DNA from 4 places in the Mesorhizobium sp. 131-3-5 genome. Region 1 is predicted to be linked to each of the others. Evidence: riboswitches for the same ligand, from Rfam matches in the RefSeq annotation. Region 1 holds a riboswitch; each other region holds the start of a gene.
The links. Region 1 has a riboswitch for cobalamin ahead of JG747_RS17920 (DUF1636 family protein). Riboswitches for the same ligand answer to the same signal wherever they lie in the genome.

Region 1 (7,733 bases):
GACCTCGAGCCCGCGAATCCTGGGCATGCCGAGCATGTCCGAAATCGTCTCGATCGCCGCCTTGGTGACCCAGCCTTCCTGTTCTTGCGCCAGCATCAGCAGCGGAATGATCGCCGACTGCTCGCGGCCCTTCGGGTACTTCTTGATCCAATGCTTCGCCGCTGCCGCGTTCGCCCGGTTGAAGGCGAAGGATGCTGGCTGGACGCTGGCTTCTGCGAGACGGCGGACTGACATTTAGCGATCGACCTCACCAAACACGATGTCGAGGGAGCCAAGAACGGCGGTGACGTCGGCCAGCATGTGGCCGCGACACAGGAAATCCATGGCTTGCAGATGCGCGAAACCGGGCGCGCGCAGCTTGCAGCGATACGGCTTGTTGGTGCCGTCGGAGACGAGATAGACGCCGAATTCGCCCTTCGGCGCCTCGACGGCCGCATAGACCTCGCCGGCCGGCACGCGATAGCCCTCGGTGTAGAGCTTGAAGTGGTGGATCAGCGCTTCCATCGAACGCTTCATCGCCGCGCGCTTGGGCGGCACGACCTTGCCGTCGAGGTTCGACACCGGGCCGGTGCTTTCCTTGCCGAGCAGAAGATCGACGCACTGGCGCATGATCCTGGCCGACTGGCGCATTTCTTCCATGCGCACGAGGTAACGGTCGTAGCAGTCGCCGTTCTTGCCGATCGGAATGTCGAAATCCATTTCCGAATAGCATTCATAGGGCTGCGACTTGCGCAGATCCCAGGCCGCGCCCGAACCGCGCACCATGACGCCCGAAAAGCCCCAGGCCCAGGCATCGGCCAGCGAAACAATGCCGATATCGACATTGCGCTGCTTGAAGATGCGGTTGCCGGTCAGCAGCTTGTCGAGGTCGTCGATCGACTTCAGGAACGGGTCGATCCACTTGCCGATGTCCTCGACCAGCTGGCGCGGCAGGTCCTGATGGACGCCGCCGGGCCGGAAATAGGCGGCATGCATGCGCGAGCCGGAGGCGCGCTCATAAAACACCATCAGCTTTTCGCGCTCGACGAAACCCCACAGCGGCGGCGTCAGCGCGCCGACGTCCATCGCCTGCGTCGTCACATTGAGGATGTGCGACATGATGCGGCCGATCTCGCAATAGAGCACGCGGATCAGCTGGCCGCGCCTCGGCACTTCGATGCCGAGCAGGCGTTCGGCGGCCAGTGCGAAGGCATGTTCCTGATTCATCGGCGCGCAATAGTCGAGCCGGTCGAGATAAGGCACAGCCTGCAGATAGGTTTTTGCCTCGATCAGCTTTTCGGTGCCGCGATGCAGCAGCCCGATATGCGGATCGACGCGATCGACGACTTCGCCGTCGAGCTCCAGCACGAGGCGCAAAACGCCGTGCGCCGCAGGATGTTGCGGGCCGAAATTGATGTTGAAATTGCGGACGGAGGTCTCAGCCATTCTGGCGCCTCAATTCGTCTTGGCTTTTTCGTCCCCGGGCAGCACGTAGTCGGTGCCTTCCCAAGGGGAAAGAAAATCAAAATTGCGGAATTCCTGCTTGAGCTCGACCGGCTCGTAGATGACGCGCTTGGCTTCGTCGTCGTAGCGCACTTCGACGAAGCCTGTCAGCGGGAAATCCTTGCGCAGCGGATGGCCTTCGAAACCGTAGTCGGTCAGCAGGCGGCGCAGATCGGGATGGCCCGAGAACAGCACGCCATAGAGATCGTAGGTCTCGCGCTCGAACCAGTCGGCGCCGGGGAAAACCCCGGTGATCGACGGCACCATCGTCTCCTCGTCGGCCTGCACCTTGACGCGAATGCGCACATTCTGTTTCGGCGACAGCAGGTGATAGACGACGTCGAAGCGCTTGGCCCGCGACGGATAGTCGGCGCCGCAGACATCGATGATCGAGATGAACTGGCAGCGCGCATCGTCGCGCAGGAAAGTCACGACTTCGATGAGGTCGCGCGGCTCGACATGAATGGTGAGCTCGCCATAGGCAATGTCAGCGCCATTGACGCGACCGATCAGCCTTTCGCCGAGATAGGTCGACAGTTCGCTAAGGGATGCGGCCATGGATTTACCGTTCGATCGTGCCGGTGCGGCGGATTTTCTTCTGCAGGAGAAGAATGCCGTAGAGCAAAGCTTCGGCGCTCGGCGGGCAGCCGGGCACATAGATGTCGACAGGCACGACGCGGTCGCAGCCGCGTACCACCGAATAGGAATAGTGGTAGTAGCCGCCGCCATTGGCGCAGGAGCCCATCGAGATGACGTAGCGCGGCTCCGGCATCTGGTCGTAGACCTTGCGCAGCGCCGGCGCCATCTTGTTGGTCAGCGTGCCGGCGACGATCATGATGTCGGACTGGCGCGGTGACGCACGCGGCGCGACGCCGAAGCGCTCCGAGTCGTAGCGCGGCATCGAGGTGTGGATCATCTCGACGGCGCAGCATGCCAGACCGAAGGTCATGAACATCAGCGAGCCCGAGCGCGCCCAGGTGATCAGCGCCTCGGTCGAGGTGACCAGGAAACCCTTGTCGGCAAGCTCATTGTTGATTTCGAGGAAGAAGGGATCGTCCTCCCCCACCGGCCTGCCGGTGTTGGGATCGATGATGCCCTTCGGCTTCGGCGCGACGAGGGTGCCTGAACTGTCGTTCAATCCCATTCCAGCGCTCCTTTTTTCCATTCATAGGCAAAGCCGATGGTCAGCACTGCCAAAAACACCATCATCGACCAGAAACCCAGCATGCCGATCTTCGAGAAGGACACTGCCCAGGGAAACAGGAAGGCCACTTCGAGGTCGAAGATGATGAACAGGATCGACACCAGGTAGAAGCGGATGTCGAATTTCATGCGGGCATCGTCGAACGAGTTGAAACCGCACTCGTAGGCGGAAAGCTTTTCGGGATCGGGATTGCGGTAAGCCACCAGGAACGGTGCGGCCAGCAGCGCCAGGCCGACGACCAGCGCCACGCCGATGAACAGGACGATGGGCAGGTACGAACTGAGAAGTGCGTTCATGCAGCGGCTTTCCGTTGGCGCCAATCCACTTTGATTACAGCACCGGACCTTAATGCGGAAGCGTGACAGATTAACCGCTGAACCGTTTTAAGGGGCCTATGCTGCAACGCGGCGAGGGTTAGCGCAGCACTTCCAGCGAAGCAAGTCAAACCTTGTTCAAAACGCCGACCTGGACGGCATATCCGGAGAAACTGGTCCGATCCGCTCCTGTTTGATTTCCTTCGTTTTATACTCCACTTTTCTCTCCTGACAGGGTTGCCGCTAAAACCCTGCTAGCATGGGCTGGAATCACCCGTCAGACCCACAGCAGAAGCGCCCAGAGTGATACCTGCATGAAGGAAAAAATCTCGCTTGCCATGGCCCGGCGCATCGCGCTCGCCGCACAGGGGTTTCTCGATCCCCGCCCAAATGGCACACCCGACCGCCGCCACTTCGCCCGCGTGCTCTCCCGCACCGGCCTGCTGCAGATCGATTCCGTCAGCGCGGTGGTGCGCGCGCATTATATGCCGCTTTATTCCCGCCTTGGCCCCTATCCCTTGACCTTGCTCGACAATGCCGCCGTGACGCGCAAGCGCACCGTCTTCGAATACTGGGCGCATGAGGCTTCCTTCCTGCCGGTCGAGACCTACCCGCTGATGCGCTGGCGCATGCAGCGCGCCGAGCAGGGCGACGAGATGTATCTGGGCCTGGCCAAATGGGGCCGCGAGCACGCCGCCTATATAGAAGAGATCTACCGCGAGGTCGCCGCGCGCGGCCCGATCGCCGCTTCGGCGCTGGAAGGTCAGAAAGGTTCGGGCGGCTGGTGGGGCTGGAGCCATGCCAAGCATGCCTTCGAATGGCTGTTCTGGGCCGGGCGCATCACCACGGCGCACCGCCGCGGCTTCGAGCGCTTCTATGATTTGCCCGAGCGCGTGCTGCCGCAGGCGATCCTCGACCTGCCCGTGCCGCCAGCCGAGGACGCGCACCGCGAATTGCTGCGCATTTCTGCCCGCGCCCATGGCGTGGCGACATCAGGCGACCTGCGCGACTACTTTCGGCTATCGCCGGCCGACATGAAAGGCCGGCTGGAGGAACTGGTCGAGTTGGGCGAATTGCTGCCGGTGCGTGTCGAGGGCTGGGACAAGCCGGCCTACCTTCATAAGGACGCCCGCCTGCCCCGGAAAATCGAGGCCCGCGCACTGTTGGCGCCGTTCGACCCGGTCGTCTTCGAGCGCTCGCGCTCGGAGCGGCTGTTCGATTTCCACTACCGCATCGAGATCTACACGCCGGCTGAGAAGCGCCAATACGGCTATTACGTCCTGCCCTTCCTGCTCGGCGACCGGATCGTCGCCCGCGTCGACCTCAAGGCTGACCGGCCGGCCAGCGTCCTGCGCACCCACGCCGCCTACGCCGAACCCGGCGCGCCACCTGAAACCGCCGCGCAACTCTTCGAGGAACTGCAGCAGATGCAGGGCTGGCTTGGCCTTCAACGCATCGAAGTGACACCCGCCGGCGATCTGGGTCCGGCGCTCGCCGACATCGCCATGTCGTAGCCGCGCGTTGACACCGCTGCCTGCAAAAGCCTAAATCCGCTCCAGACGGTCCCTTGCCCGCAACGGCAGGGGCTAAGAGGGAATGCGGTGCGGGATTTCGATCTCAAATCCGCGGCTGTCCCCGCAACTGTAAGCGAAGAGCCAAGGCCGAAAGCCACTGGGACGTTCCCGGGAAGGCGGCACCCAAGGCGATGACCCGCGAGCCAGGAGACCTGCCGTCTGCGACAAAAGAATCCGATCGCCCGGCGGGTTTCCGGGCAAGGAGCCCGGTTTTTGGACCAGAACAGCAGTTTTTCGGCTGGCACAGCGGACAATTCGTCCGCCGACGGCGATGCCTTGGCCGGCGTCACCGTCATCGTCTGCGCCTCCTGCCGCGACGAGACCGGCTCCGACGCCCATCCCCGCGCCGGCGAACTGCTAGCCGAAGACACGCGCCAAGCCGCTGCAGGCGATGACATCCGCATCCGCACGGTCGAGTGCCTCGGCAATTGCAAGCGCCGGCTGAGCGCCGCGATCCTGCGCGACGGCTGCTGGAGCTATGTCTTCGGCGACCTGACCGCGACCAGCGGCGCCGACCTCGTCACCGGCGCCAAAATCTTCGCCGCCTCGACCGACGGCCTCATTCCATGGCGCGGTCGGCCCGATTCCCTCAAGCGCGGCCTCGTTGCCCGCATTCCTCCCCTCAACCTGCTGAAGGATTGATCATGAGCGCTTCCGTCACCCGCGTCCCCTGCACCGTCGTCACCGGCTTCCTTGGTGCCGGCAAGACGACGCTGGTCCGCCATCTCCTGGAAAACGCCAGCGGCAAGCGCATTGCCATCATCGTCAACGAGTTCGGCGACATCGGCATCGACGGCGAGATTCTGAAGGGCTGCGGCATCGACACCTGCCCGGAGGAAAACATCGTCGAACTGGCCAATGGCTGCATCTGCTGCACCGTGGCCGACGATTTCGTGCCGGCGCTCGACCAGATCCTGTCGCTCAACCCCAAGGTCGATCACATCCTGATCGAGACCTCGGGCCTGGCCCTGCCCAAGCCGCTGGTCCAGGCATTCCAGTGGCCGACGGTGAAGAGCCGCGTCACCGTCGATGGCGTCATCGCCGTGGTCGACGGTCCCGCACTGGCCGAAGGCCGGGTCGCCAACGACATGGACGCCTTGCAGGCGCAGCGCGCGCAAGATGATAGCCTCGACCATGACGACCCGGTCGAGGAACTGTTCGAGGACCAGATCGCCTGCGCCGACCTGATCATCCTGTCGAAAAGCGATCTTATGGACGCCGCCGGTTCGGCCCGCGCCAACGCCATCATCGGCGAACACTCCGCCCGTGCCGTGAAGATCGTGCCGACCTCGCATGGCAAGGTCGATCCCTCCGTGCTGCTCGGGCTCGGTCTCGCCGTCGAGGACGACATCGAGAACCGCAAATCCCATCATGACGGCGCCTTCGACCACGAGCATGACGACTTCGACACCTTCATCGTCGACATTCCCTCGATCGCCAATCCGGATGAGCTGGCACAACGCGTCGCCGCCGCCGCCGAACAGGAAAACGTGCTGCGCGTGAAAGGCTTCGTCGAGGTCGGCGGCAAGCCGATGCGGCTCTTGCTGCAGGCCGTCGGCCCGCGCGTCAATCATTACTATGACCGCGCCTGGACCGCCGAGGACAACCGCCGTTCGCGCCTGGTCGTCATCGGCCTCAAGGGGCTGAACCGCCCGGCAATCGAGCGTATACTCGCCGGCTGATTTCAGACACGGGCCGCGATGCATATCCTCACCACGACCTCCGCCTCGCTCGACGATCTCGCCGAGCCGGTCGATCTGCGGCAGACGCCGGCGGATATCGTGGCCCTGTCCTTCACCGACAGCGACCTCGCCGGACTGGCGGCCGCCTGGAAGGCGGATGCCGGCCGTTTGCCCTCGATGCGGCTGGCGGCGCTTCGCGACCTGCGCCACCCTATGTCCGTCGACCTCTGGGTCGACAGCGTCGCCCGCCACGCCAAGATCATCCTGGTACGCATCCTCGGCGGCTACGACTGGTGGCGCTACGGCTGCGACCAGCTGGCCTCGACCGCTCGGGAACGCGGCATAAAACTGGCGCTGCTGCCCGGTGAAAGCCATGACGAGGATATCAGGCTGATCGAAGCCTCGACGCTGCCGCGCTGGGAATTGGACGCCCTGCTCGGCTATTTCCGCGAGGGCGGCCCGGCCAATATGGGCGCGCTGGTGCAGCGGCTGGCCAGGCTGGCTGGGCAGGACGCGGCCGTTGTTGAGCCGGTGGCGGTGCCGAAGGCCGGCTACTACGAGCCAGGCCGCGGCGTCGTCCCCTTCGCCCTCGAGGGAGAGGGAAAGGTCGTGCCCATTCTCTTCTACCGCTCGATGCTGCTGGCCGCCGACGTCGCACCCATCGACGCCCTTTTCGATGCGCTGCGGCAGCGCGGCATGACGCCTGTCCCCATCTTCGTCTCCGGCCTCAAAGACCCGACATCCCTGGCCTTCGCGGAAACCGCCATCGCCAAGCTCAGACCCGTTGCCATCATCGCCGCGACCGCCTTCGCTTCCGGCGCCGAACCCGGCGTTGAAACCCTGTTCGACCGCGCCGGCGTGCCCGTTTTCCAGGTCATCGTCGCCACCACCCGCCGCGACATCTGGGAGAATAACCAGCGTGGCCTGGCGCCCGCCGACCTCGCCATGCATGTCGTGCTGCCAGAACTGGACGGCCGCATCCTCGCCGGCGCGATTTCCTTCAAGGGTGAAAGCGATGTCGATCCCGCGCTTGGCCACCGCGCCTTCGCCAACCGGTCGGAACCGGATCGCGTCGCGCAGGTCGCTGACCGCGTGGCAGCCTTCATTCGCCTGCAGGAGACGCCCCGCGCGACGCGCAAGCTCGCCATCCTGATCCCGGACTATCCCAGCGCGCCTGGCCGTACCGGCTATGCCGTCGGCCTCGACGTGCCGTCGAGCGTGCTGGCGATGCTGCATGACCTGAAGGAACAGGGCTACGGGGTTGAAGGGATCCCGCAATCGCCTCGGGAATTGCTGGATTTGCTGGAGCGGGGCGATGGTGGGTTGGGATTGGATGAGTATCTCGACCTTTCACGAGACCTGCCTGTCGAGGCAATGACTGCTGTTGAGGCGGCGTGGGGGAAAGCGGAAGACAAGACAGGTTTGCGCGAGGCACCCCCCTCTGTCCTGCCGGACATCTCCCCCGCAAGGGGGGAGA
Region 2 (7,733 bases), on a different replicon from region 1:
GTGACCACCGCCGGCGTCATCGGCAACGGCGTGCTGGCATTGCTGACGCATCCGCAGCAACTGCACTTGGTGCGCAGCGGCCAAGTTCCGTGGTCACAGGCGATCGAGGAGATCCTGCGCTGGGGCAGCTCAGCGGCCAATCTGCCGTTCCGCTATGCCACCCAGGACGTGGAGATCGACGGATGCCTGGTCCGCCGCGGCGATGCCGTCCTGATGGCGTTCCATGCGGCGAACCGGGACGAAAAGGCCTTCGGCCCCGGCGCCAACAGGTTCGATGTCACCCGGCGGCACAACCCGCATTTGTCATTCGGCGAGGGGCCGCATGCCTGCCTGGGCGCTGCGCTGGCGCGCCTGGAATTGCGCTGCGCCTTCCCCGCGCTGTTCGGGCGGCTGGAGGATCTGGCGCTGACCATCGCTGCGGAGGACGTCGTCTACATGCCGTCTTACGTCATTCGCTGCCCGCAGCGCCTGCCGGTCAGCTTCCGCCCTTCCGTCGCTTAGAGAGTGCGGCATTCACCCCGGATTCGGTGATTCTCGGTTCGCCGGGGTGGCTGGTCTCGCACGAGGGGGGCGAGCATGCCCGGTTACGCACGATCGTGGCGCCGGCCTTCAGCAATCGCAGGGTGAAGCTGCTCGCGCAGCAGGTCGAGGCGATCGCCGCGCAGTTGTTCGAGACGCTGGCGGCCCAGCCCCAGTCCGCCGACCTGAGGCGCCACCTCTCCTTTCCGCTTCCGGACATGGCTATCAGCGTGCTGATGGGCGAGTGCGCAAGGACGCTGAGCGAAGCCGAGCGGAAACAAGTACCGGGATTCCCGGCTGACCGTGACGACCTGGCCCGACTTTACGCCCTTTGAGCCCGGCGACCTCGATCTGATCCGGCGTCGCCGATGGAGACAAGGATCTCTCCGAGCCTGCACTGATAAGAGGCGGCATCGTAAGCGGCTTTGGGCGAAAGAGACCGATCAGCGCAAGGGCATTATTCGCATCATCACATAAACATCTCGTTATATGTATTGACAAGGAGCGAAGCTGCTGTGATTGTGCGCATGTCGTGGTTCTCCGCGCGGCACTGCTGTAGCGGAGCTAAGAGGGAAGCCGGTGCGATGCCGGCGCTGCCCCCGCAACTGTTAGCGGCGAGCCAAGCCCATTGGTGTCACTGAGGCGAACGGCCTCGGGAAGACGGGCAGAGGCTTTGACCCGCGAGCCAGGAGACCTGCCACGACGAACAACGTCCACGGGCGGGGTGTCTCGGTGGCCGCGGTAGCCTGGCTTCGTGCCGCCTGCTCGCGCGTTCCTTGTCCCCACGCCCCAACCATCGGGGTATGGCATGACTGTCTCTCAACAAATTCCAGTGGCAACGCTCGGCGTGCCGCGTATCGGTCGACGGCGGGAACTCAAATTCGCGCTTGAAAGCTACTGGTCCGGAAAATCTCCCGCTGCCGACCTGCTCGCGACGGGGAAGGCGCTACGCGCCGCCAGCTGGAGGGAGCAGCACGATCGCGGCGTGTCGAAAATCCCGTCCAACGATTTCTCGCTTTATGACCATGTGCTCGACACCGTCGCCATGGTCGGCGCCGTGCCGGCACGATACACCTGGACTGACGGCGAGGTCCCACTCGATACCTATTTCGCAATGGCGCGCGGCAACCAAGATCAGGCCGCTGATTGCGGACATGCCGGTGACGAGCATGCGGCCAACGGGCATGGCCTTGCCGCGATGGAAATGACCAAATGGTTCGACACCAACTATCACTACATTGTGCCGGAACTTACCGACGATCAGAGCTTTGCCCTCTCGTCGGCGAAACCGGTCGATCATTTCCTCGAGGCCAAGGCGCTCGGCATCCACACGCGCCCGGTCCTGCTTGGACCGGTTACCTTTCTCAAGTTGGCGAAGTCACCTGAGGAAGGTTTCAACCCTGTCGCGCTCCTGCCACGGCTGCTGCCCGTCTACGAGGAGCTCCTGCGGAGGCTGAAGCTCGCGGGAGCCGATTGGGTGCAGATCGATGAGCCGGCGCTCGTGGTCGATCTGGTTCCCAACGAACGGGATGCGCTCCAATTCGCCTACTGCCGGCTGTCAAAAGCAGCACCGGAGTTGAAGATCATGGTCGCTACCTATTTCGGATCGCTGGGAGACAATCTCGAGACCGCAATTTCTCTGCCCGTGGCGGGACTGCACGTCGATCTCGTGCGCGCTCCAGAGCAGTTGGAGACCGTCGGCCGGCTCGCGCAGAAGGAACTTGTGCTCTCGCTCGGACTGATCGACGGCCGCAACGTCTGGCGTGCGAACTTGCCTGCCATACTTGACCGCACCAAGCCGATCGTCGCCGGCTGGCCGCTGGACCGCGTGGAGATTGCCCCGTCCTGCTCGATGCTGCATGTGCCGATCGACCTGGACATGGAGACGGCACTCGATGCGGATGTGAAGTCGTGGCTCGCCTTCGCGGCGCAAAAGACCGGCGAGCTGGTCGTGCTCGCCCGTGCCCTGGCCGAAGGCCGGGACGCGGTCGCCGCCGAACTGGAGGCGTCGGCTGAGGCTGCCGCCGTTCGCGCGACATCCGCGAAGGTGCATGATCCGCTCGTCGAAGGCCGGGTCGCCAGCATCAAGGTCGGCATGACGCGCCGGAAGAGCGCATTCGCCGTGCGCTCCAAGCTTCAGGCCGACACGTTTGGCTTGCCTTCCTTTCCCACCACGACGATCGGCTCCTTCCCGCAAACAGCCGAGGTTCGCAAGGCGCGGGCAGCCCATGCCAACGGCGAGCTGAGTTACGTCGACTATGAGGCGTTCCTGAAGAAAGAGATAGAAGCCGCCGTTCGCTGGCAAGAAGAGATCGGACTCGACGTGCTGGTCCACGGCGAATTCGAGCGCAACGATATGGTGCAGTATTTCGCCGAGCAGCTCCGCGGCTTTGCCTTCACGCAGCATGGGTGGGTGCAGAGCTATGGCTCGCGCTTTGTGCGACCCCCGATCATCATTGGCGATGTGTCGCGACAAAATCCGATGACACTACACTGGTGGCGATACGCCCAGTCGCTGACGCCAAAGCCGGTGAAGGGCATGCTTACCGGCCCGGTGACGATCCTCAACTGGTCCTTCGTCCGAGACGACCTTCCGCGCTCAGCCGTCTGCCGCCAGGTCGCGCTCGCCATTCGCGATGAAGTGAGCGACCTCGAAAAGGCCGGCGCCAGGATGATCCAGATCGACGAAGCCGCACTGCGCGAGGGCTTGCCGCTGCGCGAGGCCGAGTGGCAGGCCTATCTCGACTGGGCCGTCGAATGCTTCCGGCTGGCTTCAACGGCCGTCGGCGATGCGACCCAGATCCACACCCATATGTGCTACTCCGAGTTCGGCGACATCGTGGACGCGATTGCCGCAATGGATGCCGATGTGATCTCCATTGAAACCTCGCGCTCGCAGATGGAACTGCTCGATACGCTTCGAACCTTCAAGTATCCGAACGAGATCGGTCCTGGCGTCTATGACATTCACTCGCCGAGGGTCCCGGAAGTGGGCGAGATTTCCAACCTCATCATGCTTGCGCGCGAGCGATTGTCGGATGGCCAACTGTGGGTGAATCCCGACTGCGGTCTCAAAACGCGCAGGTGGGAGGAGGTCCGCCCTGCCCTGGTGAACATGGTGGCTGCGGCACGCGCAATTCGGCAAAAAGCGCAGACGGCGTAGGACTCGGTGCCACTCGCCGGGGTGAGCGGCAACGCCACACACCGGGCAATCTGGGGGAGTCCATCCGGCGCGCCCAAGGCAATCGCGCTGCCGGTGACGAAGCGCCTCGGCAAGCTTGGCCTGGCCGCGGCCCTTGTCATGGCGCGTCGAAGTCAGCTGTTCCAGAGGCGGCCGTTGGCGGGCGATTGAAGGAGGCTTGGGCCTCAAATGAGCCGGCCAGAAACGAGAAGGCTCTCCGCCAGCCCGTTTCGGATTATTCCGTATTGGGATAATCGAAATCACTATCGTCTCCCAACCTTGATCGCCGAAACCCCGGTCCCGACCATGGGGAGAAACATCGGCGATCACGCACCCCGGTCCCGGAGCGCGTTCCGGAAGACCGGATGCAGGGCTGGGGGAAGGTTCAAACGGCACTTCCGGAGACTGCTGAAGCGGCATCGACGCTCTGCCATCTGCACCGGGCCAATTCCCGCTCGATGGCTCCGTCTGCCTCTGGCTGCAATCACGATCACCGCGACGGCGAAGCCGAGCGGCCGCAGCTGGCTGGCGGACCCTTGTGTTTTGATGGTGGAAGATCAGGCGCCGGACCAGGAAAGCCGCCGCGGAAAGTGCGGTGTTGGCTTGCTCCTGGCGGAGCCGGCAGGGGTGTTCGGACCGCGCCCAATAGCGATGCGCAGATGGCCGAAATTCATCAGCGGCATCCTGAATATCAATCGCTGCGCAGAACGCGTGCTTCGAGCGCGGCTGCGACAAAAGCCCGTCGAGCGGTTGGTGGATGGGTCTTACCGCGTAAAACCTGCAGACAGGCGTCCATCGCTATTCTGCGTTTATCGGTCTCATGATGCAGATCCCGGAGCAAGATAGCGGCCGCGTCGTTGACGTCGAACACGATACGCTCCGAGCCGCGGCGGCTAAGCTGAACAACGACTGGTCTCTCAAATCTGGTCAACCCGGTCATCCCCCCTCCCCCACAGCCACTATGCGGCAAACAGCCCGGATCGCATTTTTTTATTCAGCCGAACGCGACCGCTGCATCTGCGCCACTGAGCCTGGCCATTGGCGAGCAAGCGATCGCCATGAGCTGCGTCTGGCCATGGTCAGCTTGCTTGGGATCTGCGGTTTTGCAGTCGGTGGTGAGGAACTGCTTCTCATTCGCGTGGTCTAGCTGTGAAACCTGGACATAGTGCACTGTTTGACGCGCCTCGCCAGTCTCAAACTCGTCGTCGAAGTCTACACCTGCACTTTTCCACTGCCCGATCTGCAGGCGGCGATCCACTGCATGGCGGAGGTTGGATCTTCCAATATGGCGACGCGCTTCGCAAAGCCGAAAAACGCAATGCGCGCCGTGCTTACCGGCTTGCGCCCATCGTATGCATCGTAGCATGCCCTCAGGGCGGCTTCGTGGATCAGGTCTCTGCGATCTTCCGGCCATTCATTGAGAAAATCGATTGCATCCGCAAGGCCGGCAATCTCCTGGATGATGTGGGTTGCGCGCTTCACAAAAAGCGGGCTGCTGAAAGCCTCAGCGTTCATTGGTTTCTCCCAACTTTCTAAATAGCCAATCTGCGGTGAAGAGGCGCCGCATCGGCACGGTGACCCTGACACATTGTGTTGTCAGGGCGATGACGGTTCAAGCGGAACATCCGCGACCGCGGCCGGGTGCGTATCGATCCGCCACATCCTGCAATGGCTTTGGTTGCCATCAAACGCCGTCGTCACTATTAAGCTACGAAGTGATTCTTACCGCCTAGTCTAAGCCCGCAGGAGCGTTTTTATGACCGAAGAAACCGAGAGCAAAGCCGACAGCCTCATCGAACTCACCGCCCATGTCGTCTCAGCCTATGTTTCGAATAATCCGGTTCCCGTCGGTGAACTGCCTGGGCTTATCGGCCAGATCCATATCGCATTGAAAGCCACTGCAGGTAGTGCCGCACCAGAAAAGTCGGAAGCTCTCAAGCCTGCCGTACCGATCAGAAAATCGGTTACACCCGATTATATTGTCAGCCTTGAGGACGGTAAGAAGTTCAAGTCGCTCAAGCGTCACCTGGCTACCCACTATGGCCTTACGCCCGACGAATATCGCGCAAAATGGGAGCTGCCGGCGGACTATCCCATGGTGGCGCCGAACTACGCTGCGGCGCGCTCGGCATTGGCCAAGACCATGGGTCTGGGCCGCAAGCCGAAGGAACCGGGAGCGCCGGCACCTGCCAAGCGTGCCCGCAAGAAAGCCGCAGCCTGACCGCAATTTTTCAGGATCGACGAAGCAGGCCCGGCATCATTTCGCAGTCGCGAGATAAAATTTGTGCGTTGCAATATTCGCAGCAATAGGTATGATCATGGTGTCGGCCATCTACTCCTCCCAGATGTGGTGTCGACGCTGAATGGGGCGCACCTCCTCCCGCGTCTCTTTCGAAATCGAGCCCGCTGCCAACCTCCTCCCGGCAGCGGGCTTTTTCTTTGTTGAGCCGCGATTTCGGTAGGGCCAACGCATCTGGCCTAAGGGAGGCGAATGCTCCGAACTTCCAAGCCTTTCTTGCCCTGCCCGCATTGGACAAACACCTTCTGACCCTCCATCAGCATGCTCAGTCCCGAGCAGGTCAGCGCGGTGGCATGAACGAAGATGTCCTTCTCACTGTTTTCAGGAGCAATGAAGCCGAAGCCCTTTTGGGGATTGTACCACTTGACCGTGGCCTCGCTCTCCAGCTGGGCACTCGTCCCGGCGGTGGACTCTCCAGTGCGACGCGTATGTAGCTGAGTTCTCGCGGTCTGATCGCTGACCTCCAGCACTTGCGCGACCTGATGACCTCTTGGACTTTCTTCCGTTGTGACCTTCAGACGCGTTCCCTCGGAAACACCGCGGCTCCCAGCCGCCTCCAGCACCCGGATGTGCAGATAGGCCTCGATGCCCTCCGGCAATTTGACAAAGCCAAAACCCTTGCTGGTGTTGAACCACATCACTTCGGCGTCGACAGCGGGTGCGGCTACGGTCGACGAACGCTGAAAGTAGCTTGGCTCGGAAGGCCGTTCCGAAAAAGAAACCGCGTCATCGTCATGGCGATGACGACGTGGCTCACGATGGTCTTTATATTTGCCCATGATCGTCCGACTGGCATGAAGAATGCACTGCGCTCCCGGCAGGATAATCTCAATCGGGCGATGCGTTCATGTCAACTGACCATGATGGCGCACATCTGGCGCTGTCGGGACGTTCGTCTTCATCCCGAGATGCGGTATTTTTCTGCTCGCTCCACAGATGTGTCTCTCACATCGGATTGCGTTTGCGCGTTACGATGATGACCGCTCGGGATCGTCAGTCGGGCTTCGTGGCCCTAATCCGATTGTCGTCAGGTCAAAAGGTGCTGTTCGGTCTTCGGCTTCTCGCGTTCATTTTGACAAAGGGTCAATCAGAACTCCTCTTCGGGTTCCCATATTTTCCTTCATAGCCGGTGGACTGCCAGCCACGTCAATACATAGTCTGCCGTGATACGATAGCGGATGTCATAGGGTTCGCCTTCGGATAATTCCCGGCAAAGGGTTTGTGTTAGATGCAGTCTGAGGTGTCCGTTTGCAGGGGGCGTCTGCAGTTCAGCACAGTCGAACCCAAAAAAGCGCCGCGCCACCGGGTAAAGTCCTTTGAAAAGGGTTTCCTTGGCCGAAAAAAGCAGCGTTGCCAGCCGATCTCGAGGGAGCACCGTCTGTCGAGCAATCAAGGCACGTTCCTGCTCGTTAGCCGCCATGCTCAGGATGGATTCCAGAGCATGGCCGCTCGCCATCGCCTCGACGTCCACACCGACTTGCCAGCCTAAATCGGCAATGGCGAAACAGGCACAAAGCCCCCGTGCGTGGGTTATTGAACCAGCAGAGGCTTTTGGCCAGACTGGGGCGCGGTCGGAACCAATGGGAATCTCGGCTGTAGGTTGGCCCAGCGCCTGCAACGCCGCGTACGCCATCGCGCGGCCGGCCAGAAATTCGGCACGGCGTATCGGTAGCGCTGTGGACAAGCTGGGAGGGCATGCTATGTCGAGCTTCTGAAAGAGGTCTTCTGTGTAGC
Region 3 (7,733 bases), 1.4 Mb from region 1:
ATGACAGGCGAAAGCGCCATGATGATGCCGGCCGTGGTGGCGTTGGTGTCGTTGAGGCCATGGTAGATCATACCCTGGCATAGGGTGAGGCCGATCGCCCCCACGGCGACGACCTCCAAGGCGCGAGTTCGCAAAAGCCCAATCATGGCGTCGTGATGACGGTGCACAATCGGCAGTAGGATGGCGCAGGCAAGCGTCAGCCGCCAAAAGCAGAGGCCCCAGGGCGGCATTTCAGGCGCCACCCATTTGGCCGCGATATAGACACCAGCCGAAAGCAGCCAGCACAGGATGGCGGCCGGATAGCCGGTCAAGGAGGATATGGGCCCGACCGCGGGTTGCGCGGCTTGATGCGCTATCGGCATTGCCTGCATGTCATGTCCTCCCCTTCGATGACGTCTGCCGACGGGGTAACATAGCCTGCGTCGTTGGGTCGTGCATCCGTTTTGAAGGGTGAGGTCGCGTACGCTTTTACTTTGGTATCGGGAGGTCGCGTGTCAGCTTTTCGCGTTGCATAGCCTGGCAGTGGCGGTTGGCAGTCGACCCAAATGTGACATTTAGTTCTGGTCGCGCTCCTGCCAGGATTTGGCATCCCGCCCCAACCGCTTACCTTGCGTTCAACTCCGCCATATAAGCATTCGAAATCCCGGGGGCGCCGCGAATGCTAGACAACTACAACCTCGACCGCTTCGGCGTGATCCACCAGATCGACGCCACGCCGATCACATACGACAAGCAATACATTTCCTATTACGAGGATCTGAGCGACCGGACCATCAAGCTCGGCTATCAGCGGCTTGGCTGGGTGCTGGGGATCACCGGTGAGATACCGCGGTCCGTGTTGGAGATTGGCTATGGCACCGGCACCTTCATTGAGGCCGCCAAGATTACCGGGGTTGCCGACTGTGCCGGCTGCGACATCACCAAATTTCCGCTGCCCGAGGGCGTCCGCTTTGTCGATTGGGACGAGGCGCTCGCCGGCTCGTGGGATCTCGTCGCCATGTTCGACGTGCTCGAGCACATTCCGGATCTGGGTTTCCTCGCCCGCCTTCAGACCCGCCACCTGGCCATCGCCGTCCCTTACTGCCGCTGGCGTGAACTCGGCGCCGATGGCGATGCATGGTTCCGGACGTGGCGCATGCGTCTGCCCAACGAGCACCTGCACCATTTCGACCGTGACTCGCTGGTGGCGCTTCTCGCGCACTACGGCTTCGAATGCGTGACGCTGAATTGCTTTGAAGACGGGATCAGACTGCGGCCAGGCGAAGCGGGTCCAAATATTCTGTCAGGCTTTTTTAGAAAGCTGTAGCGCCGGTTTCCCTCGGCGACCGCGGCCAGGTGTCATGCCTCCTGCCTGGTGACCGCTCGGGCGGCTGAAAACCGAGGTACCGCCGAAGATTTATTGCGCGAGGACAGGGGTTGACATCGTCGAGAAATATCGCTTCAACGTAATGTTATTACATATTCTACGAAGCGCAGCGACATCGCAAAAAACCCATTGCGATGCGATCGATGGAAATCTACGGTGGGTGCGTGATGGTCCCCGCGCCGAAAGGCAAGGGGTGAAAAGGGAACACGGTGAGACCCGCAGAGGTCGAGACCGTGGCTGCCCCCGCAACTGTAAGCGGTGAGCAAGATCCGACGTGCCACTGGCCGGCAAGGCTGGGAAGGCAGGATTGCGCTGAGACCCGCGAGCCAGGAGACCTGCCATCACCGAGTTGACCGGACGGGGTGTGCCGGGAGGAGACGTGGACGTCGGTCTTGTCGTCCGGCTCGCCAGCATCCTTCCGTCGCTAGTTTTGGAAAGTGACGGAAAGTTGGACGGCGCCATCGATCATCGCATCATCGTGTGCACGCTTTGCCGTGACATCCCGACCGGCATCAGGTCGGGCGAAAGCCTGTGTGCCGATCTGCGCTCCCGGCTCGCGGCCTGCCAGGAACCCACTGTGGCGCATGGCTTCACGATCGAAGGCGTCGAATGCATGGCGGGCTGTGCGCGGCCGCTGACCGTGGCCTTCCAGGCGCCAGGCAAGGCTTCCTATCTCTTCGGCTCCATCGACGCCGAGGCCGACGCCGGCGATCTCGTGCGATTTGCCAGGCTTTACGCCTCGCTCGCCGACGGCTGGTGCAATTCCGGACAGCGTCCGCCGCGGCTGGCGGGCAAGACGCTGGCTCGTATTCCCGGACCGGCCAAGTTTGAGGGCAACAGCCGATGACAACGCCGCTTCTCGAAGCCCGCGAACTCTGCGCGACGGCGAATGGCCGCGACCTGGTCCACGCCGTCAGCCTGTCGGTGGCCACAGGCGATCGCCTTGCCGAAGCCAAAAAACTTGTTGCCGGCTGGAAGGCGCAGCTCGCTGATATCACTGCCAAGGTCGGCGGCGCAAAGGGGACGCGGGTGTTCCTTTATGATTCAGGTGAGGACAAGCCGTTCACCGCCGGAAAATTCGCCATTCCGAGCGCCATGATCACGGCGGCGGGCGGCGACAACATCATGGCCGACATGGACACCAGCTGGGGCAACACGGATTGGGAAACCGTGGCGTCGCGCAATCCGCAATTCCTCATCCTGCTCGATTACCAGGATGGCGGCGGCTACAAGAAACTGCTCGACTTCCTCAAGGCGCACCCGGCGATGAAGGAGACGGACGCGGTCAAGAACGAGCGCTTCGTGGCGCTCCGCTATGCCGAACTGACGCCCGGCCCGGCAAACATCGAGGCGATCGGCAAGATCGCCAAGGCGATGCATCCGGAAGCGTTCTGATGCTTCTTGCCCCTGGGCATAAATCCGGAGCGCTTTCAGGGCACAAGGCGTTCGCGCTGGCGATAGTGGCGGGCACGGTAGCGGTCGTCGCCCTCGTGCTGCTGTCGATCGCCTATGGTTCGACACTGATCCCGCTGACCGACGTCATCGCCTCGCTTGGCCATGCCGTCGGATTGAACGAGCACCAGGTGTCTGGCCCGGTCGGCAAGATCGTCGTCGATCTCAGGCTGCCGCGCACGATCCTGGCGGTCTGTGTCGGCGGCGGCCTCGGCATAACAGGCGCCTTGCTGCAGACGGTGACCCGCAACGATCTTGCCGATCCCTTCCTGTTCGGCCTGTCGTCGGGGGCGGCGGCCGGTGCTGTTTCCGTCATAACCGTCTTTGGTGACAGTTTTGGCATCTGGACCTTGCCGGTCGCGGCCTTCACCGGCGGCATACTGGCCGCCTGCATCGTCCTGCTGCTGGTCGCGCGGGTGCGGGGTCAGGGGCCGGAACGGCTGATCCTCGCCGGCCTTGCCGTTTCCTTCCTGTTCACGGCCTTGACCAACTATCTGGTTTTTGCCGGCGACCAGCGCGCCGCCCATTCGGTGCTGTTCTGGACGATGGGTGGGCTCGGGCTGGCGCGCTGGGACAATGTCTGGCTGGGCGCATTGGGCGCCGGCACGATCGCGGCCTACGGGCTGTGGAACCATCGCAGGCTGGACGCCTTCCTGGCGGGTGAAAGTGCCGCCGAAAGCCTTGGCGTGCCGGTGGCGCGGATGTGCAGGACGACGTTTCTCGTTGCCGCCTTTTCGACGGCAATTCTCGTCTCGGTCGCCGGCGTCATCGGCTTTGTCGGGCTTATGATCCCGCATTTGTCGCGGCCGCTGGCCGGTCCCTTGCATCTGCGGCTGATCGCCAGCTGTGCGCTGTTCGGGGCGGTGCTGTTGCTGGCAAGCGATCTTCTGGCGCGAACCCTGCTGCCGCCGCAGGAACTGCCGATCGGCATCATCACCAGTTCGCTCGGCGCCTTCTTCGTCGTCACGCTGGTCGTGCGAAACCGGCTCTGACGGCTCAGAGCTTGCCGTCTCAGACTGTCCAGAAGTAGCGCACGATGTGAAAGAAGATCGGGGCAGCGAAGACCAGGCTGTCGGTACGGTCCATCATGCCACCATGGCCTTCGATGAGATGGCCCCAATCCTTGACACCCTGGTCGCGCTTGATGGCCGAGGCGACCAGCCCACCCAGAAACCCCATCGAACAGACGACGAAGGCGACACACGCCGCCTGCAGGGGCGTGAATGGCGTCACGAACGACAGCAGAGCGCCGAGCAGGCTCGCCGATACCACTCCGCCGATCAGGCCCTCCCAGGTTTTCGACGGCGATACGGTCGGCGAAAACCGGTGTTTTCCGAACAGCTTGCCGAAGATGTATTGCAGCACGTCGCTGCCTTGCACGACGATGATCAGGAAGGCGATCAGCAGCAAATTGCGGCCTTCGAAGCCCGGCACGTCGAGCGTCAGCAGTGCTGGAACATGGCTGACGCAATAGACGGAGATCATCACCGCCCATTGCTGCGCGGCGATCCGCTCGAGAAAGCGTTCGGTGTCGCCATGCAACGCAGTGATGGCCGGCATCAGCAGGAAGCAGTAGACCGGAATGAAGATGACGAAGAGCCCGTACCAGGCGGTCCAGACCAGCCAGTACTGAAACGGGATGATGATGCCGAACATGCCGAGCAGCACCCAATGGTCGCTCCGGCTCGTGTGCGTCAGCGTCACGAATTCGCGCAGCGAGGCGAAGGAAATCAGCGCGAACAGGATGGTCAGGCCGTACCGGCCGAAGAAGAAGGCGACCGTCATCAGCGCGACCATCACCCACCAGGCATTGATGCGTTGGGTGAGATTGACCAGAGTCGAACTGAGTGGTTTCGGCGCCCGTGCCGAAAGTATAGCGGCCACGATGCTGGCGGTCGTCAGCACCGCCAGCAGGCCGATGATCAGGATCGAGATGTCGTGGCGCATCAATCGTCTCGTTCGGGACGCGGGTTGAGCGCCAGAAGCGTGGCGTGGGCTCGGTCGAGAAAGGCGCGCCGCTCTTCGCCGGGGGCCACCGCCACCGGCGCGCCGAAGACGACGCGGCACAAAAGCGGGACCGGCAGGAACTGGCCCTTGGGCAATACGCGCGACATGTTCTCGATCCAGCACGGGATCAGCTCGACCTGAGGCCGTGCCATCGACAAATTGTAGAGCCCGGAGCGGAAAGGCAGCAGCGGCTCATCCGTCATGTTGCGGGTGCCTTCGGGAAACAGGATCAGCGAGTGTCCCTGGTCGAGAACCGACAGCATGATCTCGATCGGGTTTTCTTCGGGCTTCGTCCATTGCCGGCTGATGAGCACGGATGACAGCATGTCTTCTGCGATGAAGCGGCGCAGCCGCGATTTTCCCCAATATTCGCCGGCAGCCACGGCATGGGTGATCGCGCGCTCCTTTTCGTTGAGGCACGCCGACAAAAGGATGAAGTCGCCATGGCTCGTGTGATTGGCGAAATAGATGCGCTGCTTGTCCGACGGCAGACTGCCATTCCAGATCGGACGCACGCCGGTTACCGCCCAGGCCAGCGCCGAGAGGCCGACGGAGGTCACAGTCTGCAGCAGGGTGAAGGTCGTGAGCGAGAGCTTGTTCATCGCGGCGCCCAAAATCCGGCCGCCAGAAGCATCGCGACGAACAGGCCAAGGGCTATGCGTTGGCTGGTCAGCAGCCGGCGCGTGCCGGCCATGCGTTCGTCGAGCGAACGTGGGGAAGGTGGCAGCAGCTTCAGGCGCATGCGCGCCAGCATGTCGTCCACCGCGGCGCCGGCGGAAGACATGTCGTCATGGCTGGCCATCAGCCGGAACAGCAGCGCGTCGAATGCCAGCAGCGCCGACAGCGCCAGCACGGCAACCGCGCTGACGGCAGCGAGCGACAGCGCCACGGCGGCGGGCAAGGTCTCGAAGGCGCCGCGCGCCCGGGCGGCCAAGGGCGCCAGCATGTTTGCGGCCAGAACGATTGCGGCCGGCCACGCGGCCTGCCGCATCAGCATGCCGGCGAAGCGATCGGTGCTTTGCTGATAGGCATTGCCGGTCATGATGCCGCCCGCTCCGTTGCCTCGACAAGATGAACAGGCCGGCCGGCGGCGCTCAGCATCTCGCGAGCCCGGGCCGGCGTCCTGGCTCTGCCGGTCACCACCAGCCATTCGGCGACGACGCTGGCGCTGCGCTGGAAACCGAGCGCGCAGCAGACAAGCACCGTGCCGTCGCGGCGCGCTTTCTCCAGCGCGCCGGCTGCCTGTTGCTGCACCATCAACGGCGGCGGCAACAGGTCGACCATCGGAAAGGCGATCCAGCGGCAAGTCGCTCCCGCCGGCCTCTCAAGTTCGGCGGCGAGGTCGATGACCGTGCCGAAGCCGTTGGCCTCGCTTGCGGTGGGAAAACGCCCGAGAAAGACGCTGTCGGCAACCGCCACCTGCGGAGCAAGATTTCGCGTCCAGGCCCATATGTTTGTCCTGGCGCCAAGACGGTACGGCAGGAGCAGGAGGCGGCATGCAAGCGTGATGCTGCCATCCGCGGATTTCTGGAACACTTTCGAACCGGCCCCGGCATAGGCAAGCGCGACGATGGCCAGCGCCAAGGCTGGCCAAAGCAGGAAGAGCGCGACGGCTGAAAAGAACGCGCCGAACGCGGCGGCGGCCAGCGCAAGGACGGCGCCCAGTGCATAGAACAGTGCCAGCCGGCGGGCTTTCGCATCGCTGGTCGGCAGGGCACCTGAAAACGGCAATTCGCCGTTGCGCGGAAACAGCCAGAGCGCGAAAAAACCGAGCAGCGCGCCGGTCGGGATGTCGATGAAATGATGCTGCCAGGTCGTCAGCACCGAGGCGCCGATCAGGAAGCACCAGCCGTGCCAGAGCGGCAGGAGAAGGCGACCGAGGCGGTGGCGCCAATGGTCCCAGATGATCACCAGCAGGGCGATGTGCAGCGAGGGCGCCTGGTTGAACGGTTTGTCGAAGCCGCCAAGCACGGCAAACATGAAGCCCGGCAGGCCGGTCGTTTCCGGCCGCACGAACGTCGCGGTCAGCGGGAACAGGATGAAGCAGGTGACGGCGACGAGTTGCGCTGTGAGATAGCGGCCGGCCAGGCGGTCGACCCCTTGCCGGTTGTCGTTAAGCAGCAGCGACAGGCCGTAGAACAGGTTGATCGACCAGTAGGGCACGATGGTCCAGGCGACGAAACGGGATGCTGTGTTCCCAGGAGAACACGATGCTGCCGACGTCGTCGCGCCGCGACGCCAGCCAGTTGGCCAAGCCATAGGTCAGGTAGAAGAACGGCGCCAGGAACGCCAGCCACAATGCGGCCCTGACGATCACACGGCCATAGGGTTCGGCGGCGACGATGGCTGCGGATTGCGAAGCTTCAGGGTCAGTCGGCATGCCTCGGCGGGTCCTACAGGCGTCGTGCGACCGAGACGGTGAAGATGCCCCATTGGTCGATGCGTTGATCGAGCTTCTCGAAACCGGCGGCTTCGACGAGCTGGTCCATCTCACCTTGCGTGCGCCGGCGCATGACCCATGCCTGGCCGCCGCGATGGGACGTCAGGCTGCGCGCGATCATCTCGAGCTGCGGATGCCAGGGCTGGTTGGTGTAGATGAGCAGACTGCCCGGCTGCATGGCGCGGGCCAGTCCGCCAAGCGAGCGGGCGATCATCGCATTGTCCGAGAACAGTTCGTAGAGGCCGGAAACGATGGCGAGGTCCGGCGCCGGATCGATAGCGGCGAGCATGTCGGCATCGAAAGCGTCGGCGCGCCGGAACGAGACGCTGGCCGGCAATTGCCGCTCGGCGATCAGCTTGCGGCCAAGCCCGACATTGAGGTCGGAATAATCCTGCAGGCGCACGCTTGCCGGCTGATCGGGGCTCTTGACGATCGCATCGAGAACATAGCGACCGTGGCCGGCGGCGA
Region 4 (7,733 bases), 1.9 Mb from region 1:
ACGAGCAGGTCGTCGAGCCGCTGGCGTGTGCTGGCTGGCAGAGGCGAGTTCATCGGCCTTCATGGCGAAAGCCGGCAGCGAAGGCAAGGACATTGGGACGGACGAAGAACATCCTCGCACGCAGGCGAATGGGTCAAGCCGCTCCGCGGCTTGCTGGAATCGCTTTGGGTCCGGCACAATGTTAGGGAGGAGAGCCGTTTGCTGTCAGAACTCGGAGGAGGAACGAATGCTGACGGGAACCTGCCATTGTGGCGCAACCCACTGGACCCTGGAAGGCGATCCCGGGCCGGTGACGGCCTGCAACTGCACGCTCTGCCGTCGCTATGGCGTGCTCTGGGCCTACGACTATGTCGACGAACGCATTCGCGTTTCGGGACCGACGGACAGCTATACGCGCGCCGGAAAGGCCACACCGTCGCTCGAAATCCTGTTCTGCCCGACCTGCGCCTGCGTGCTCGCCTGGCGTGGTTTGCGCGCCGAGGAATCTGGTCGCACACGCATCGCCGTCAATGTAAGGCTGGCGCCACCCGCGGCGGTCGCCGATCTGCCTATCGACCATTTCGATGGCCTCGACACATATGACGACCTGCCCCGCGACGGGCGTTGCGTGCGCGACATGTGGTTCTAGAAGATGGTGCGGGACACTTGGCGCTCGACGGCCGGAGACAAACCGTCGTCGCGACCCCCCGATGCCTGCACAGCAGGATGCTCGGTGGCATTGGCAGGCGGCGGAACAGGATCCGGCAAGACCACAAGCTGCGGCACCTGCTTGTAGGAAAAGCCGCCGCGGATATCACCCATCTTGCTGGCAACGATGCCCAGCGCCGCCTTTTCGAGATTGCGATCATAGCGCGTCTCGGCGGCGGCCGGCGCGACTATGGTGGCCACGAGGGCCACGCCGCACAGAAGCGTCTTCATTGTTCTTGTCTCCCTGCCTGACGCCGATCTAGCAGGGCGCCGTTGAAAAACGGCCAAGGGACACGGTAAGCAAAACGCCAAACGGCAGTGTTAACAATGCGTTACGAAATAAAGCCGGCAAACTGATTCAAGCGCTTCAGATTTCGAGTCAGGCGCGCTGGGCGCGGGCCGTATGATCGAGCGCGGTGAAAACGGTGCGCACGATGCCGGTGGCATCGAGCCCGGCATCGGCATACATTTTTTCCGGCTTGGCGTGATCAGTGAACACGTCAGGCAGCACCAGCGGGCGCACCTTCAGGCCGCTTTCCAGCAATCCCTCATGGGCAAGGAACTGCAGCACATGGCTGGCGAAGCCGCCAATGGCGCCCTCCTCCACCGTGACCAGAACCTCGTGCGAGCGGGCCAGCCGGCGGATCAGATCCTCGTCGAGCGGCTTGGCGAAGCGGGCATCGGCAACGGTGGTGGAAAGCCCGGCCGCGCCGAGTTCCTCGGCAGCTATCAGGCAATCCTGCAGGCGCGTGCCGAAGGACAACAGAGCCACCTTTGTGCCTTCCCTGACGATGCGGCCCTTGCCGAGTTCGAGAACCGAGCCGCGCTCCGGCATGTCGACGCCGACGCCATTGCCGCGCGGATAGCGGAAGGCGATCGGGCCGTCATCATAGCTTGCGGCGGTGCGCACCATATGGCGCAGTTCCGCCTCGTCAGCCGCCGCCATCACGACAAAGCCCGGCAGGCTTGCCAGGAAGGTGGTGTCGAAGGCGCCGCAATGGGTGGCGCCATCGGCGCCGACGAAGCCGGCGCGGTCGATCGGGAAGCGCACCGGCAGTTTCTGGATCGCGACGTCATGGACGACCTGGTCATAGGCGCGTTGCAGGAAGGTCGAATAGATCGCCGCGAACGGCTTGTAGCCTTCGGTCGCGAGACCGGCAGCGAAGGTCACAGCATGCTGTTCGGCAATGCCGACATCGAAGGTCCGTGACGGGAACACTTCGCCGAACAGATCAAGCCCTGTGCCGCTCGGCATGGCGGCAGTGACAGCGACGATGCGGTCGTCCTCGCGGGCTTCCTGGATCAGGCTCTCGGCGAACACCTTGGTGTAGGCCGGTGCGTTGGCCGGCGCCTTGGCCTGCGCGCCGGTGATGACGTCGAACTTGTTGACGCCGTGATACTTGTCCGCGGCGGCTTCCGCCGGCGCATAGCCCTTGCCCTTCTGGGTGACGACATGGATCAGCACCGGGCCTTCGCCATTGTCGCGGACATTCTTCAGCACAGGGATCAGATGCTCGAGATTGTGACCGTCGATCGGGCCGATGTGGTAGAAGCCGAGCTCCTCGAACAGCGTGCCGCCGGTGACGTAGCCGCGCGCATGCTCAACCGCCCTTGTGATCGCACGATCGGCGCGCTTACCGAGATAGGATGTCAGCTTCTTGCCGAAGTCGCGCAGGCCGGCATAAGCCTTGCCCGAGGCGAGCCGCGCCAGATAGGCGCTCATCGCGCCGGTCGGCGGCGCGATCGACATGTCATTGTCGTTGAGGATGACGATGAGTCGGGCATCGAGCGCGCCGGCATTGTTCATCGCCTCATAGGCCATGCCGGCCGACATGGCGCCGTCGCCGATGACGGCGATGACGTTGTTGCGGCCGCCGGAGAGGTCGCGGGCGGCGGCCATGCCGAGGCCGGCAGAGATCGATGTCGAGGAGTGGGCGGCGCCGAAGGGATCGTATTCGCTTTCGGCGCGGCGGGTGAAGCCGGACAGGCCGCCCTCCTGGCGCAAGGTGCGGATGCGGTCGCGGCGGCCGGTCAGGATCTTGTGCGGATAGGCCTGGTGGCCGACATCCCAGATCAGCCGATCGTCCGGCGTGTTGAAGACGTAATGCAGCGCCACCGTCAGTTCGACCACGCCGAGGCCGGCGCCGAGATGGCCGCCGGTGCGCGACACCGCGTCGACCAGTTCGAGGCGAAGCTCGGACGCCAGTTGCGGCAATTCGCTCTCGTCAAGCGCGCGCAGATCCGCCGGAATGCGGACCTTGTCGAGAAGCGGCGTATGCGGCGTTGCGTTCACGGGTGCTCAGGCTTTCTGTTCAACGGCGGGATAAGCCGCCGGCCGGCGAAAGTAAATGCGTGTCGGTGACGCGGATCAATCAGATCCCCTCGCCGATTTCCTCAGCTTTCCGGAAGCGGGATGAACTCTTTCTCATCTCCAGGAACGATATCGAAGCGTCCCGTCTTCCATTCCTGCTTGGCCTGTTCGATGCGCTCCTTCGACGAGGAGACGAAATTCCACCAGATGTAGCGCTGCGAGCCAAGCGAGGCTCCGCCGAAAAGCATGAAATGCGCACCGGTTTGCGACGAGATGATGATCTCGTCACCGGGCCGGAACACCAGCAACCGCTCTGCCGGAAAGACGTCGCCCGAAATCGCGATCTCGCCTTCCAGCGTGTAGATGGCGCGCTCTTCCGCGTCGGCGGGAATCTTTATACTGGCGCCCGGCGCCAGCCTAAGGTCGGCGTAAAGTGTCTCGGAATCGGCTCTCACGGGGGAGCGCAACCCTTGAAAATCGCCTATGACGACGCGGCCGCGGACGCCTTCGGCATCGATCTCGGGCAGCCGCAAGGCAGCGGTGTTCTCGAAGACCGGGGCCACTTCCTCCTTGCCATCGGGCAAGGCGAGCCATGTTTGCAGGCCGGAGATCGACATCGGCGCTCCACGCAATTCCTCCGGCGTGCGCTCGGAGTGGACGATGCCGCTGCCGGCGGTCATCAAATTCACGTCGCCCGGCTGGATCACCATTTCGGTGCCCAGGGAATCGCGATGACGGATCTTGCCGTCGAACAGATAAGTCACCGTCGACAGGCCGATATGCGGGTGAGGACGGACATCGAGAGCCTGGCCTGCCCGCAGGATCGCCGGACCCATGCGATCGAAGAAGATGAACGGCCCGACCAGCCGCCGCCTGGCGGTCGGCAGAGCGCGGCGCACCTCGAAGCCGCCAATGTCCTTGGCATTCGGGATGACCATCAGTTCGATCTGGTCGCTGGCAAAGGCGTCGCCGGCTTCAGGGTCATTTCCGGGAAAGAAGCTCATGGGCTCTCCTTGTCAGCGGTCGAGGACCGCTCTGGCCGCATCAGGCAAAGCGGATCGCCGCTTTTGCCCGCAGTTTGGCCGCCACCTCTTCGCGGTTGCGCGGGTGCTGATTGGTTTCGAGCGAATCGAGAAGTTCGCGCGCCGATGCCGCAATGGCTTCGACGGCGTGATCGAACGCATGCTGGTTCTGTTTCGAGGGCCGTGTCGTTCCGCTCAGCTTGCGAACGAACTGAAGGGCCGCGTCGCGCACTTCGTCATTGGTTGCCGGCGGGTCAAAATTGAACAGGGTCTTGATGTTTCTGCACATCGCTTCCGTATCTCCTCTTGTCCTGGAGCCGTTTCAATCGGGACGAGCTTAATCCTCAACCTTGATCGTGTCCAAAAACCGGTAAGGCTACTCCGCGCCTCAATCCGCGTCGAGCGGCTCGGTTCCGACCGGCTTGCCGTCGCGCGACAGCCTGATCTTCTCGACCTTGTCTTCGGCGGCCTTCAGCAGCCGGTCGCAATGCGCCTTCAGCGCCTCGCCGCGCTCGTAGATCTTGATCGACTGGTCGAGCGGCACGTCGCCACGCTCCAGATCATCGACGATCTTCTCCAACGCGTCGAGTGCCTGTTCGAAGCTCATCGCCTTGACGTCTTCGTTGGTTTCACCAGCCATCATTCATCCTTTCATCAGTCGCCCGACATGGGCGGCGACCGAAAATGCCAGTCCCTGCAGATCGTAGCCGCCCTCGAGCAGGCTGACGAGCCGGTTGCCGCTGTGGCGCGCGGCGCGCTGCATCAGCTGGCCGGTCGCCCAGTCGAAATCGTCCTCGGTCAGATTGATCTCGGCCAGCGGATCGCGGTGATGCGCGTCGAAACCGGCCGAAATGATGATCAGATCGGGCGCGAAATTGTCGAGCGACGGCAGCACCCGCGACAGGAAGGCATCGCGAAACACCTCACTGCCGGTCTGCGGCGCCAAGGGTGCATTGACGATGTTGCCGGCGCCGGTCTCGGTCTTCGCGCCAGTGCCGGGATAAAGCGGCATCTGGTGCGTCGAGCAATAGAGAACCGAGGGATCGTCCCAGAAAATATCCTGCGTGCCGTTGCCGTGATGGACATCCCAGTCGACGACGGCGACACGCTCGGCGCCATGCTTCTTCTGCGCATAGCGCGCCGCAATCGCCGCCGTGTTGAAGAAGCAGAAGCCCATTGCGGTGGTCTTTTCGGCATGGTGGCCGGGCGGCCTTGCGGCGACGAAGACGTTGTCGGCGCGGCCTGCAAAGACGTCGTCAACAGCGGCGTTGGCCGCGCCGATCGCGGCGATCACCGCCTGCCAGCTCTTCGGGCTGGCGGTGGTGTCGGCATCGATGCGGGCAATACCCTCTTCGGGAATGGCGGCACGCACACGGGCGACGAAATCGGCGGGATGGGCGTAGAGGATGGTGGCCTCGTCGCCCTCCGGCGCTTTGACACGATCGAGCGCGGCAAAAGCCTCGTCGTCGAGCACGCGCTCGATGGCGCGCAGGCGGTCCGGCCGCTCGGGGTGACCGGGCGGTGTGATGTGTTCGAGGAAGATCGGATGCGTGTAGAGACGGGTTGTCATGCTCCCTATCTAGTGCCCCGGCGCCGCGATGGCCATGCATTGCAGCTTGATGGCTGGGGAAAATCGCGCCTGCGTCCATTGGCGTCGCTGCGGGGATTGGCGCGGCCGAGCCTTCGGCGTAAGGTCGCCGCTACTGCCTGGTGCCCGTCGCAAGCGGGAGAATCGGGAACACGGTTGAATTCCGTGGCGTGCCCAACGCTGTGAGGGGGACCGCGCCGGTAAATGCCACTGTCGATGACGGGAAGGCACCGGACGCGGGTTGATCCCAAGCCAGAAGACCGGCCTGGCAGGCATCGTCATCCGCATGGTCAGGCGGACGGCATCAGAGCGACGTGCGTCCGCTTGGATGCACAAAGTGCGCTCTGACGGTGTGGAGCTATTGCAATCGCAAGGGGACGAGCGATGCCGGAACACATGACCGCTGCTATGGGTGATGGATTTGACCAGATGGCGCGCGACGCGGTTTACCGCGCCATGTTCACGCGGCGCGACGTGCGCAGCCATTTCCTGCCCACCGGGCTCGACGACGCGGTGCTGGCGCGGCTTCTGCTTGCCGCCCACCATGCACCGTCGGTCGGCTTCATGCAGCCGTGGAATTTCATCGTCATCCGCGACGCCGCGCGACGGGCTGATGTGCGCGACCTGTTCCTGGCCGCGCGCGAGCAGGAATTGCCTGAAATCGAAGTGGAAAGACAGGCGCTCTACCGCAAGCTCAAGCTTGAAGGCATCTGCGAAAGCGCCCTCAACATCTGCATCACCTGCGACCGCGAGCGCTCAAAAAACTCGCCGCTGGGACGTTGGCACAATCCGGAGATGGATCTCTACAGCACGGTCTGCGCGGTGCAGAATTTCTGGCTGGCCGCGCGTGCCGAAGGCGTCGGCGTCGGCTGGGTCAGCATCATCGAGCCGCAAGCGTTGAAGAGCCTGCTGTCCATTCCCGAGCACGTGACGCCGATCGCATATCTCTGCGTCGGCCGGGTTTCCGAGTTCGCATCCAAACCGGACCTGGAAACGCATGGCTGGGGCCGGCGGCTGCCGCTGCCCGATCTGATCATGAGCGAGACTTTTTGCGGGCAAGGAGAGACGCCACTCAAGTCAGCGGTGGCGCACCTCAACACGGTTGCTGCTGCGCAGGCGAATCCCGCCGATCAGTGCGTCGCGCCGGCCGTGCCCCAGCGCGAGCCGCCAAAGGAGGCCAGCGCCTTGTCCTTCAACTCTCGGAACTTCGACGACGCCTCGGCCAGCCGGGCATCCCAGGCCGGATCAGGCACCTGGCCGGCGATGGTCTTGAAATAGACCTGCATCAGGCAGGCGATGGCGAAGGGCTCGATGAAGGCCGCCTTGAAGGCCCAGGCAAAGACGATGGCGAGCACGAAAGCCCAGCCGGCGAGTTGCCCTGGCATGAGGAAAAGAATGGCGGCGGCCGGGGCCAGCATCAGCAGGAAGATGACGAAGGAGACACCCCACATGATGACCGCCAGCCAGACGGCGTTCTTGATCATGGTCTTGCCGTTCTGGGCGTAGAGCACCACGCCTTGCCGAGCGGTTTCGAACGGTGAGGACGAATTGATGCGGATGTTGTAGCCGAGGATGATCTCGTCGACATAGGTGAGTGACAGGCGGATCACCGTGTTGATGAAGGAGACCAGGCCGCTAAGCCCCGGAATGGGCAGGAAGGCGGCGATGCCGCCGAGCAGGCCGGTGATGGCGCGGATGGCGCCCTTGACCAGCTGGTCGACGACGAAAAGGATGTTGGCCTCGGCGAAGCGCTCGGTCACGACCTGCCTGGCATAGGCGATCTGGTTCTGGCCGTCGGGAACATCCCGGCCATCAATCAGATGGACCATCACGGCGATATGGCCGGCCTTGACGACATAGAGGATGTATTCGCGGATCCAATAGACGGCGATCGAAACCACGCCGAAGCCGACCACCCCGCCCCACAGGGCAAAGGACATCGGCCCGTCAGGATCGGTGGAGATATGGCCGACGCCATAGCCGACGGAAGCGCCGGTGCCGGTCGCCATGATGTAGGCCAGCGTGATGCCGAAATAGACGATCATGCGGAAGACAATGAAAGGCCAGGTCCGCACCATGATGGACACCGACCTGCCGATATCGAAATCCCACATGCCCGAATCTC

Region 2: another riboswitch for cobalamin. It lies ahead of metE (5-methyltetrahydropteroyltriglutamate--homocysteine S-methyltransferase); the one in region 1 lies ahead of JG747_RS17920 (DUF1636 family protein).
Region 3: another riboswitch for cobalamin. It lies ahead of JG747_RS24785 (DUF1636 family protein); the one in region 1 lies ahead of JG747_RS17920 (DUF1636 family protein).
Region 4: another riboswitch for cobalamin. It lies ahead of bluB (5,6-dimethylbenzimidazole synthase); the one in region 1 lies ahead of JG747_RS17920 (DUF1636 family protein).

What each region holds. Positions count from the first base shown of each region.
Region 1 covers NZ_AP023254.1:3,665,233-3,672,965, reverse strand. Annotated here, with positions in the region: gene JG747_RS17950 (NADH-quinone oxidoreductase subunit E) at 1-234, opposite strand, end outside; gene JG747_RS17945 (NADH-quinone oxidoreductase subunit D) at 235-1,425, opposite strand; gene JG747_RS17940 (NADH-quinone oxidoreductase subunit C) at 1,435-2,040, opposite strand; gene JG747_RS17935 (NuoB/complex I 20 kDa subunit family protein) at 2,045-2,626, opposite strand; gene JG747_RS17930 (NADH-quinone oxidoreductase subunit A) at 2,617-2,982, opposite strand; gene JG747_RS17925 (winged helix-turn-helix domain-containing protein) at 3,315-4,514, shown strand; cobalamin riboswitch at 4,544-4,748, shown strand; gene JG747_RS17920 (DUF1636 family protein) at 4,788-5,216, shown strand; gene cobW (cobalamin biosynthesis protein CobW) at 5,219-6,256, shown strand; gene cobN (cobaltochelatase subunit CobN) at 6,275-7,733, shown strand, end outside.
Region 2 covers NZ_AP023255.1:402,287-410,019, reverse strand. Annotated here, with positions in the region: gene JG747_RS34460 (cytochrome P450 family protein) at 1-501, shown strand, start outside; partial or broken gene JG747_RS34455 (cytochrome P450) at 468-761, shown strand; cobalamin riboswitch at 1,036-1,235, shown strand; gene metE (5-methyltetrahydropteroyltriglutamate--homocysteine S-methyltransferase) at 1,352-3,682, shown strand; gene JG747_RS34445 (DUF982 domain-containing protein) at 4,392-4,640, opposite strand; gene JG747_RS34440 (DUF982 domain-containing protein) at 4,913-5,215, opposite strand; gene JG747_RS34435 (MucR family transcriptional regulator) at 5,457-5,921, shown strand; gene JG747_RS37640 (cold-shock protein) at 6,179-6,778, opposite strand; gene JG747_RS34425 (4'-phosphopantetheinyl transferase family protein) at 7,120-7,733, opposite strand, start outside.
Region 3 covers NZ_AP023254.1:5,041,854-5,049,586, reverse strand. Annotated here, with positions in the region: gene JG747_RS24795 (DMT family transporter) at 1-371, opposite strand, end outside; gene JG747_RS24790 (class I SAM-dependent methyltransferase) at 692-1,306, shown strand; cobalamin riboswitch at 1,518-1,723, shown strand; gene JG747_RS24785 (DUF1636 family protein) at 1,815-2,213, shown strand; partial or broken gene JG747_RS24775 (ABC transporter substrate-binding protein) at 2,315-2,761, shown strand; gene JG747_RS24770 (FecCD family ABC transporter permease) at 2,761-3,810, shown strand; gene JG747_RS24765 (phosphatidate cytidylyltransferase) at 3,830-4,765, opposite strand; gene JG747_RS24760 (lysophospholipid acyltransferase family protein) at 4,765-5,427, opposite strand; gene JG747_RS24755 (hypothetical protein) at 5,424-5,867, opposite strand; partial or broken gene JG747_RS24750 (phosphatase PAP2/dual specificity phosphatase family protein) at 5,864-7,205, opposite strand; partial or broken gene JG747_RS24745 (bifunctional alpha/beta hydrolase/class I SAM-dependent methyltransferase) at 7,219-7,733, opposite strand, start outside.
Region 4 covers NZ_AP023254.1:5,525,707-5,533,439, forward strand. Annotated here, with positions in the region: gene JG747_RS27150 (TlyA family RNA methyltransferase) at 1-53, opposite strand, end outside; gene JG747_RS27155 (GFA family protein) at 227-628, shown strand; gene JG747_RS27160 (hypothetical protein) at 625-918, opposite strand; gene dxs (1-deoxy-D-xylulose-5-phosphate synthase) at 1,067-2,980, opposite strand; gene JG747_RS27170 (pirin family protein) at 3,082-4,002, opposite strand; gene JG747_RS27175 (DUF2277 domain-containing protein) at 4,043-4,309, opposite strand; gene JG747_RS27180 (exodeoxyribonuclease VII small subunit) at 4,409-4,660, opposite strand; gene JG747_RS27185 (histone deacetylase family protein) at 4,664-5,590, opposite strand; cobalamin riboswitch at 5,712-5,891, shown strand; partial or broken gene bluB (5,6-dimethylbenzimidazole synthase) at 6,065-6,571, shown strand; gene JG747_RS27195 (hypothetical protein) at 6,739-7,722, opposite strand.